One region of the Paraburkholderia sp. RL18-085-BIA-A genome, then DNA from elsewhere that is predicted to be linked to it. Evidence: riboswitches for the same ligand, from Rfam matches in the RefSeq annotation. Region 1 holds a riboswitch; the other holds the start of a gene.
The links. A riboswitch is a leader RNA that binds a small molecule or an ion and turns the genes downstream of it on or off. The one in region 1 is predicted to bind thiamine pyrophosphate.

Region 1 (4,893 bases):
GATCGCGAACAGGTAGGCGAATTTCTGCACCGCGTTGTACTCGCGCAGATCGGCGTGCGAGAGCTTGCCGGTCAATGCGGCAATGAAGTCGCGCAGCACGGCGCGCGGCGACAGCGGCAGGAACTTGCGCACGAAGCGCCCGCTCGCCAGATTCAGCGCGAGGTACAGCAGGCCGTTGAAGACCAGCAGCCACATCGCCGCGAAGTGCCATTGCAGCGCGCCGCCGAGCCAGCCGCCGAGCGTGATGGCCGGCGCAAAGCGGAACGCCGGGAAGATCGGCGACGCGTCGTAGATGCGCCAGCCCGACAGCATCATCACGATGGCCGCGAGCGCGTTGAGCCAATGTGTGATGCGCAACCACAGCGGATGAATGAGGCGGAGGTTCGGCGCGGCCGGCGGCGCGCTGTCGTGAAGAGCATGAGGGGTTGCCATCTGGGAGTCTCCTCAGGGATGAGCGCGCCAGGTTTGCGCGACGTTTTCACTCACTCGCACGCGGCCAGTTCGGCCACTTGCAGCACGTCGCCGGTCGCGTCGTTTTCGACGAAGGCCACCACGCCGAAGTGGCCGGCTGGTGCATCGGCGCTGGCATCGGCTTTGGTACCGGCATCGGCTTCGCCGAGACGCAAAACGCGGCGAATCTGCGCGTTGCCGCCGACGAGCGGCACCGGTCCGATCCATTGCCGCACGACCCGCTCGTGATGCAGCGTGACGCCGCTGTTTTCGCCGGCGCCGACGTGCGAAGTCAGCGAGTTCTCATAAACCGCGAGATAGCCATTCAACGAGCCCGCGGCCTGCGCGGCGTTGCTCGCGAATTGCGCATCGACGTCGAACGCGCCCTTCGCCTGCGGCGTCAGTTGCAGCGCGATGTGCGCCTGCGCCGGTTCGGCGACGAGCTTGCCGATGCGGCTCTGGAAACTGTCGGGTCGCGACCAGTCACGCAGTTCTCGGCCCGCGACGAAAATTTCCGGCGTGTAGAGGACGTGGCCGCCGGCCAGATCGGTCAGCGTCTGCTGGCGTTCGGTGAAGCGATGCTGTGAAAAGCGATCGGTCCAGCCGAGGCTGTTCCAGTAGTCCACGTGCAGCGCCAACGGCACGATGCCTTGCGTCGCGCCGCTGTTTTTCCACTGACTCAGCCAGTCATCGGCGGGCGGACAGCTATTGCAGCCTTCGCTGCTGTAAAGCTCCACCAGCGCCACGCGATGAGCGGGGCTGCGCGCGCTGCAGACGGCGCCGGCCGCGGTTGCGAGTCCGCTGGCAAAGCAGGCGCCCAATGCGACGACGAGCGCGACGGCTCGAAGAAAACGCTGAAGATTTCGGCGGCTAGGCGCGGTTCGCATGACGTGCTCCGATGAGGATCTGCACGTTGGTCGAGCCGCCCGGCGGGTTATGACAGCCCGTTGCGGATTTTTTTCCGGCGCTCAACCGACGGGTTTTGCGATAGGCTTGAGCGCGTCACGTGCGACACGTCGCTGCAAGTTGCGCCGTGGAAACGGTCCATCACGAAAAGGCACGCGCGACCGCGTGCTAACATCATCCTTACGTCCGCTAAACATCAAGCTTTCAAGCGGCGCACTACACCTCACAACATCATTCTTCCGACACTGCCGGCCAACTCGATGCGCTACCCCACTTCCCGTGCCTTCACCCGCTTGCGCCCGCGTCGCGCAACCGGTTGCGCGCGCGCGGAATTCGCGGCGCAACTTGCCGGCGAGCCGTCACGAACGCTCCCGCTTCCCGCCGCCCGGCGCCCGATCTAGACGCTGCCTGCTCCATGACCTGGGCCGCGTCGTCGGGCTCCGGGCCGATCTCATCCGCGCGCAGTTCCCTCCCATGCAGATCGAATTGGAGTACCCGTCGTGAAAAAGACGAAAACCTGTTACCTGACCGAACTCGACGTCGCCCGTCTGGAAAAGCACGCAGCCGCGCCCGGCGCCGACGCGAAGCTGCAGGACATGCTCGACGACGTCCTCGAGCGCGCCGTGATCGTCGATTCGCGCGAGATTCCGGCGAGCGTCGTGACGATGAATTCGCAAGCCACGCTGATCGACGAAGCCAGCGGCGAGCAGATGACCTGGACCGTGGTCTATCCGCCCAATGCCGACTTCGCGCAAGGCCGTCTGAACGTGTTCTCGCCTGCCGGCCTCGCCTTGCTCGGCGCGAAGCGCGGCGAGCGCATCCGCTTTACGCCGCCAAGCGGCACGCAGAAGGTGCTGAAGGTCGACAGAATCCTGTATCAGCCCGAAGCCGCCGACGATTTCTCGCGATGAGCGACGCGCTCCGGCGCACCGCAACCTGCGCGCGGCATTGTGCAACTGCGTATGCAACCGCGCGCCTGACAACGCCGTCACAACCAGCATAGGACATCACGCAGCGCGCCCCAATGCGCCGTCGGATTTGTCCGGACGGGTTGCCAAGCAGCGGGCCGTCGGTGTATCGTGTGCGCTGCTAACGCGGGGGTCCTGCGTCGCACGGGGTTGGAGGTCCGTGCCGCGCGGGTGAGAAATACCCTTTGAACCTGATCTGGATAATGCCAGCGCAGGGAAGCGTACGGATTTCGCACTCCAGCTCCACTGCCTCACCTCTCGCGATTTCCGACTACTTCCGTCTCGTCTCCTGCTTAGCGGCCCCACAACGCCATGGGACCCGAGCAGGTGTTTTGCGCCTGCTCTGGTCAACATACTTTGCATGGGACCAGAGTAACGCGCTAAAGCGCGAACTCGGGTCGACAGAGGAGATACGCATGAACGCCAATCCGAAATTCCTTTCCGCCGACGCCCACGTCGATGAAGCCGCTGTCGCGCCGCTGCCGAATTCCCGCAAGGTCTACGTAAGCGGCTCGCGTCCCGACATCCGCGTACCAATGCGCGAAATCTCGCAAGCCGACACGCCTGACAGTTTCGGCGGCGAAAAAAATCCGCCGGTCTATGTCTACGATACATCGGGCCCCTACTCCGACCCGGACGCGAAGATCGACATCCGCGCCGGTCTGCCGGCGCTACGCCAGGCGTGGATCGAAGAGCGCGGCGACACCGAAGCGCTGACGGGTCTGTCGAGCGACTTCAGCCGCGAGCGCGCCGCCGACACCGCCACCGCCGACCTGCGTTTCAAGGGCCTGCACCGCACGCCACGCCGTGCGATCGTCGGCAAGAACGTGTCGCAGATGCATTACGCGAAGCAAGGCATCATCACGCCGGAAATGGAGTACATCGCGATTCGCGAGAACCAGCGTCGCGCCGAATATCTTGAGAGCCTGAAGACCAGCGGCCCGAACGGCGAAAAGCTCGCCGCGATGATGGGCCGCCAGCATCCGGGCCAGGCGTTCGGCGCGAGCGCGTTCGGTCCGAACGGCCTCACGGCGATCACGCCGGAATTCGTGCGCGAGGAAGTGGCGCGCGGCCGCGCGATCATCCCGAACAACATCAACCACCCGGAAAGCGAACCGATGATCATCGGCCGCAACTTCCTCGTGAAGGTGAATGCGAACATCGGCAACTCGGCGGTGACCTCCTCCATCGGCGAGGAAGTCGACAAGATGACGTGGGCGATCCGCTGGGGCGGCGACACGGTGATGGATCTGTCGACCGGCAGGCACATTCACGAAACGCGCGAGTGGATCATCCGCAACAGCCCTGTGCCGATCGGCACGGTGCCGATCTATCAGGCGCTCGAAAAGGTCAACGGAAAGGCCGAGGACCTGACCTGGGAAATCTTCCGCGACACCCTCATTGAACAAGCTGAACAGGGCGTCGACTACTTCACGATCCACGCGGGGGTGCGTCTGCAATACGTGCCGCTCACGGCCAAGCGCATGACCGGCATCGTGTCGCGCGGCGGCTCGATCATGGCGAAGTGGTGTCTCGCGCATCACAAGGAAAGCTTCCTGTACGAGCACTTCGAAGACATCTGCGAAATCATGAAGGCGTATGACGTGGCCTTCTCGCTCGGCGACGGCCTGCGCCCCGGCTCGATCTACGACGCCAACGACGAAGCGCAGCTCGGCGAGCTGAAGACGCTCGGCGAACTCACGCAGATCGCTTGGAAGCACGACGTGCAGACGATGATCGAAGGCCCGGGCCACGTGCCGATGCAGTTGATCAAGGAGAACATGGACCTGCAGCTGGAGTGGTGCGACGAAGCGCCGTTCTACACGCTTGGGCCCCTCACCACCGACATCGCGCCTGGCTACGACCACATCACGTCGGGCATCGGCGCGGCGATGATCGGCTGGTTCGGCACGGCGATGCTCTGCTACGTCACGCCGAAGGAGCACCTGGGCTTGCCGAACAAGGACGACGTCAAGACCGGCATCATCACCTACAAGCTCGCCGCGCACGCCGCCGATCTGGCGAAGGGCCATCCGGGCGCACAGGTGCGCGACAACGCGCTATCGAAAGCGCGCTTCGAATTCCGCTGGGAAGATCAGTTCAATCTCGGCCTCGACCCGGACAAGGCGCGCGAATTCCACGACGAAACACTGCCCAAGGATTCAGCCAAGGTCGCGCATTTCTGCTCGATGTGCGGGCCGCACTTCTGCTCGATGAAGATCACGCAGGACGTGCGCGAATTCGCCGCGCAACAAGGCGTCACCGATGACGAAGCGCTGAAGAAAGGCATGGAAGTGAAGTCGATCGAGTTCATGAAGAAAGGCGCCGAGATTTATCAGCGGCAGTAAGGTACGGTCCGCGGGTCGGGTATCGCTTTTACGCCATCCGGTCCGCCACCCTTCGCATCGCAGCATCGAAGCCCGCCACTGGCGGGCTTTTTCGTTGCATGCAAGCGGGCACGCTACATGCTGAAGCTTGGGAAACATTTGATTACGAAGCCGTCAGTCCGCTGACAAGCTCACACATCTGGATACGGGACGCGCGGCTAAGATCAAATGCATGGACGGGG
Region 2 (4,893 bases), on a different contig from region 1:
CCTCGACGCCCAGCGCGAAGGCGCGCGCCATCGCGTCGGGGTGCGTCGCCTGCGACACCGCGGTGTTCAGCAACACGCCGTCGAAGCCCCACTCCATGACCTGCGCCGCATGCGACGGCACGCCGAGCCCGGCGTCGACGATCAAGGGCACGTCCGGCAGCCGCTCGCGCAGCACGCGCAGCCCGTACGGATTGATCACGCCCTTGCCCGTGCCGATCGGCGCGCCCCACGGCATCAGCGCTTCACAGCCCGCGTCCAGCAGACGGCGGCCGATCACCAGATCCTCGGTGCAATACGGCAGCACCTTGAAGCCGTCCTGGACGAGCCGCGCGGCCGCTTCGATCAGCCCGACCGGATCGGGCTGCAGCGTGTAGTCGTCGCCGATCAGTTCCAGCTTGATCCAGTCGGTTTCGAAGATCTCGCGTGCCATGTGCGCGGTGTTCACCGCCTCGCCGACGGTCAGGCAACCCGCCGTGTTCGGCAGCAGCGGCACGCCATGGCGCTTGAGCAGATCGAAGAAGCCGGCTTCGGCGCCGCCTTCGTTCATCTGCCGGCGCAGTGCCACCGTCACCATGCCGGGCCGCGCCGCGTCGATCGAGTCCGACAGCGACTGCAGGGATGGATAGCGCGAGGTGCCGAGCAGCACGCGGCTCGCGAAGGTCTGGCCGTACAGCGTGAGCGCGTCGGCGGTCTGGGGGGAAGTCATTTGCATCATCTGGTCTCCGGCAATGCGTGGCGGGGCGGCGCTTAGCCGCCGGCCACGGGTTGCACGACATCGAGCCGGTCGCCCGGCTGCAGCGCGCGCGCGGCATGCTGGGTGCGCGCGACGAAATCGCCGTTCAGCGCGACCGCGAACGGCGGCCGCGCGCCGTACGCGGCGAGCGCATCGGCGACGGTCGCGCCTTCGGGCAGCGACAACGGCTTCTGATTGATATGAATGTCCATGGCGTTCGAATACGGTTCAATCGACGGCGAAAGTGGCATGGCGCGCAACGCTCATGCCGGCTCCCGCGTGCAATCCAGTTGGAAAAGCTCGCTCCAGCGCGCGTCGTGGCGCCAGTCGGCGAACGCGTCGGCATCGGCGATGCGGCCGTCGAGCAGCGCCGACGCGAAGCGCACGGCTTCGTCGGCGACCTCGGGCACGATCATGTAGCCGTGTCGATACAAGCCGTTCACGCGCAGCGTCTGCGCGCCGTCCCACATGAGCGCCGGACGGTGGTCCGGCAAGGTTGGGCGGCACTGCGAATTCAGTTCGAGGATGCGCGCCTCGCCGAAGCCGGGATGCACGGAAAACGCCGCGCTCAGCAGTTCGAGCGCCGAGCGCACGCTGACCGGTGACATGTCCTCGCCTTCGACTTCGGTTGCGCCGATCACGTAGAGGTCGTTCTGCTTCGGCGCGATATAGAGCGGATAGCGCGGATGCAGCAGCCGCACCGGGCGCGTCAGGTTGATACCGGGCGCATGCACGCGCGCGACTTCGCCGCGAATGCCGCGCAGCGTGGGCAGCACGGGTTTCGCGCCGAGGCCCCGGCAGTCGATCGTGACGCGCGCGGACGGCAGCGCGTGATCGTCGACAGGCGTGTTCCAGTGGGTTTCGACGCCGCGCTGCGCAAGGCCCGCGGCGAGCGCGGCCAGCACCTGGCGGTTGTCCAGCTGGCCCTCACGCGGCAGCAGCCAGCCATGATTGAAGCGGCCTGCCAACGCAGGCTCAGCTGCGCCGATCTGCGCGCCCGCCAGCGTCACGAAACCGCCGTCGAGCAATTCGGCCGGCGCGTTCGAGCGCACCCGGCGCTCGAACAGCGGCGCTTCGGTGCGGTCGGCGTGATGCCAGACGACCAGCGTGCCATTGCGTTGGAAGAACACCGGCTCGGGCAGCTCGGCCAGCACTTGCGGCCAGCTATCGAGCGAACTCGCGCCGAGCCGTGTAATCAGCAACTCGGCGCTGGCGGCTTCGGCCAGCGGCGCCAGCATCGCCGCGGCCACCCACGCGGCGGCCTGCGAACCGGCGGCGTCGCCGCGCTCGTAAAGCGCCACGCGATGCCCTTGCCCCGCCAGCCGCCACGCGACCAGCCGGCCGCAGAGTCCGCCACCGAGGACGGCGAAATCAGGTTGTGCGGGACGGTTCATCGCGCGCGCTCCCATTCCGATTCGGGGCGGCAAGCAAGGCTAAAGCACGACGCGCCGACGGCGCCGTGGCGAAGAGCAAAACACATATCTGAAGAATAGGCGGTCATCGAGTCCTTTCCGTACGGCCAAAAAAAGGCACGTACCCAGGACGAAACCGGCGGGTAAAGCCGGCCGGACAATACGCACGTACCGATGTACGGACGCCGCCCGGCGGGGAATGGAAGACTGACTGCTTCCGGAAACTTCCCGCGCCGGTATTACCCGGATCGGGTGCAAAGGGTCTCTCTCAGCCTCGCCGCCGCGGCGTGAAAATCATGCCGCCTGTGGGCGAAGCACCCCTGTTTCGTCGCAGGTCATTAGACCATAAAAGGCGCGGCGCCCGCAAACCAGGCACTTCCCCGCCGGGCCGGAGTTTGATCCGGCACCTTGTTTCTGCGCACCGATGCGAGTCGACTCGGCGCTCTGGCACAATGCCAACACCGGATGCCGCAACAAGCGTGACGTGGACGGCTCGCAAGGCCGCACTCGCGAGGAGCGGCATCGACGCGGGGGCCGGCGGCGAAAATTAATTTTCGCTTAAGGGCCTCACGCCAGAATCGGGCGCTCGCCCGGACGCACATTCGCCGAATACGACGTCCGGCAAGTACCGCACCCCCGTCGCAGGGCGGCCCGAGGATGGGCCAGTTCTCGGCGGGACAGCCCGACATGGGCCGGCCCGCATGGGCGGCCCGAGATGGGCCAACGCTTCGGATCAGCACTTCGGGCCAGCACTTCATCAGGACGCTCATGACACCAAACACCTCTGCCAGCCCCGCGCTGCCGGCCGACGAAAAAGTCTCCGCCTGGAGCCTCATCAAACCTTATTGGGTCTCCGAAGAACGCAAGACGGCGTGGGGTCTGCTCATCGCGATCATCGTGATGAACCTGCTCGTCGTGTGGATCAACGTGCGGCTGAACCGCTGGAGCGCCGACTTCTACAACGCGCTGCAAACCAAGAACGTGCGCGATTTCCCGCACCTGCTGATGGTGTTCTCGGGGCTTGCGTTCGGCTTCATCATCCTCGCGGTGTATGGGCGGTATTTACGCCAGATGCTCGGCTTCCGCTGGCGCCAGTGGCTGACCACGCGCTATCTGAACGAGTGGCTGCACGACAGCGCCTTCTACCGCATCGAACGCGACCGCCTCGCCGATAACCCCGACCAGCGGATCAGCGACGACCTGCAATCGTTCGCTACCACCACACTGTCGCTGACGCTGGACCTGCTGTCGACGGTCGTCACGCTGGTGTCGTTCATCACCATCCTGTGGTCGCTGGCCGGCGCGCTGTCCATCTCGCTCGGCGGCATGCCGCTGCAGATTCCCGGCTACATGGTGTGGGCCGCGGCGCTGTACGCCGTGGTCGGATCGCTCGTGATCCAGAAGGTCGGCCATCCGCTCGTTTCGATCAACTATCAGGCGCAGAAAGTCGAGGCGGATTTCCGTTTCGGTCTGATCCGTCTGCGTGAGAACGCCGAGCAGATCGCGTTCTACAACGGCATGGACACCGAGAAGACGAACGCCCACTCGCTGTTCGGCCGCATCCGCGACAACTGGTGGCAGGTCATGAAGTACACCAAGCGGCTCACCTTCGTGCTGAGCTTCTACGGCCAGATCGCGATCATCTTTCCGCTGGTGGTCGCCGCGCCGCGATACTTTGCCGGCGCGTTCACGTTCGGTGTGCTGATGCAGATCTCGAGTGCGTTCGGCACCGTCAGCGATTCGTTCTCGTGGTTCATCAATAGTTACGCGAGCCTCGTCGAATGGCGTGCCACCGTGAACCGGTTGCGCGAATTCCGGCGCGTCGTCCATGCGCCGCGCCTGAAGGAATCGGTCTCGCCGGCCACCGAGCATGGCGGCATCAATCTGCATTTTGTCGACTCCGATCAGTTGTCCACCGACAGCCTCAAACTCGCGTTGCCGAACGGCAACCCGCTGTCCCGGATCCGCGATATCGCGATTCAGCCGGGCTCGCGCTGGCTGGTGCGCGGTCCGTCCGGCTCGGGCAAGAGCACGTTGATGCGCGCGCTCGCCGGGCTGTGGCCGTTCGGCGACGGCTCGATCGACGCGCCGGTCAACGCGCGCATGATGTTCATCCCGCAGGTCAGCTACATGCCGATCGGCACGCTCAAGGCGGCGCTCGCCTATCCGTCCGCGGCCAACGCGTACACCGACGACGAGTGCCGCGAAGCGCTCATTACCTGCCACCTGTCGGAGTACGCCGACCGTCTGCAGGAATCGGGACACTGGACACGCATTCTGTCGCCGGGCGAACAGCAGCGCCTCGCTGCCGCGCGCGTGCTGCTGCACAAGCCCGACTATCTGTTCCTCGATGAGGCCACCAGCGCGCTCGATGCGGAAAACGAAGCGCGTCTTTATCGCATGTTCACGGAGCGGCTGCCGAAGGCGGCGATTGTCAGCGTCGCGCATCGTGAATCGCTGGCTGCGTTCCACGACGAAACGCTCGAGGTCGAACGCTCGGGCGAAGCGGTCGCGGCCTGAGCGCCCTGAGGATGAGCGTGGGCGATTCAAGTAACGCAAGCGGCGCCGGCTCCGAGCGCGTCGTGCTGATCACCGGCGCGGGCTCCGGGATCGGCGCGGCGCTCGCCCGGCGCGTCGCCGCGCCGGACACAGCACTGATGCTGCACGCACGTGGCGCCGACGACGCCGCTCGCCAACGTCTCTCCCAGGTCGCCGCCGAGTGCGATGCAAAAGGCGCAAGCTGCGCGA

Region 2: linked by a shared signal. The riboswitch ahead of P0D89_RS15620 (FAD-dependent oxidoreductase) and the one ahead of thiC (phosphomethylpyrimidine synthase ThiC) in region 1 are both predicted to bind thiamine pyrophosphate.

The regions. Positions count from the first base shown of each region.
Region 1 covers NZ_JARESU010000001.1:316,156-321,048, forward strand. The annotation lists gene P0D89_RS01395 (cytochrome b/b6 domain-containing protein) at 1-432, opposite strand, end outside; gene P0D89_RS01400 (DUF1223 domain-containing protein) at 483-1,337, opposite strand; gene P0D89_RS01405 (GreA/GreB family elongation factor) at 1,857-2,267, shown strand; TPP riboswitch at 2,443-2,560, shown strand; gene thiC (phosphomethylpyrimidine synthase ThiC) at 2,741-4,672, shown strand.
Region 2 covers NZ_JARESU010000019.1:32,815-37,707, reverse strand. The annotation lists gene P0D89_RS15630 (thiazole synthase) at 1-706, opposite strand, end outside; gene thiS (sulfur carrier protein ThiS) at 748-945, opposite strand; gene P0D89_RS15620 (FAD-dependent oxidoreductase) at 997-2,127, opposite strand; TPP riboswitch at 2,354-2,477, opposite strand; gene P0D89_RS15615 (ABC transporter ATP-binding protein/permease) at 2,914-4,665, shown strand; gene P0D89_RS15610 (SDR family NAD(P)-dependent oxidoreductase) at 4,683-4,893, shown strand, end outside.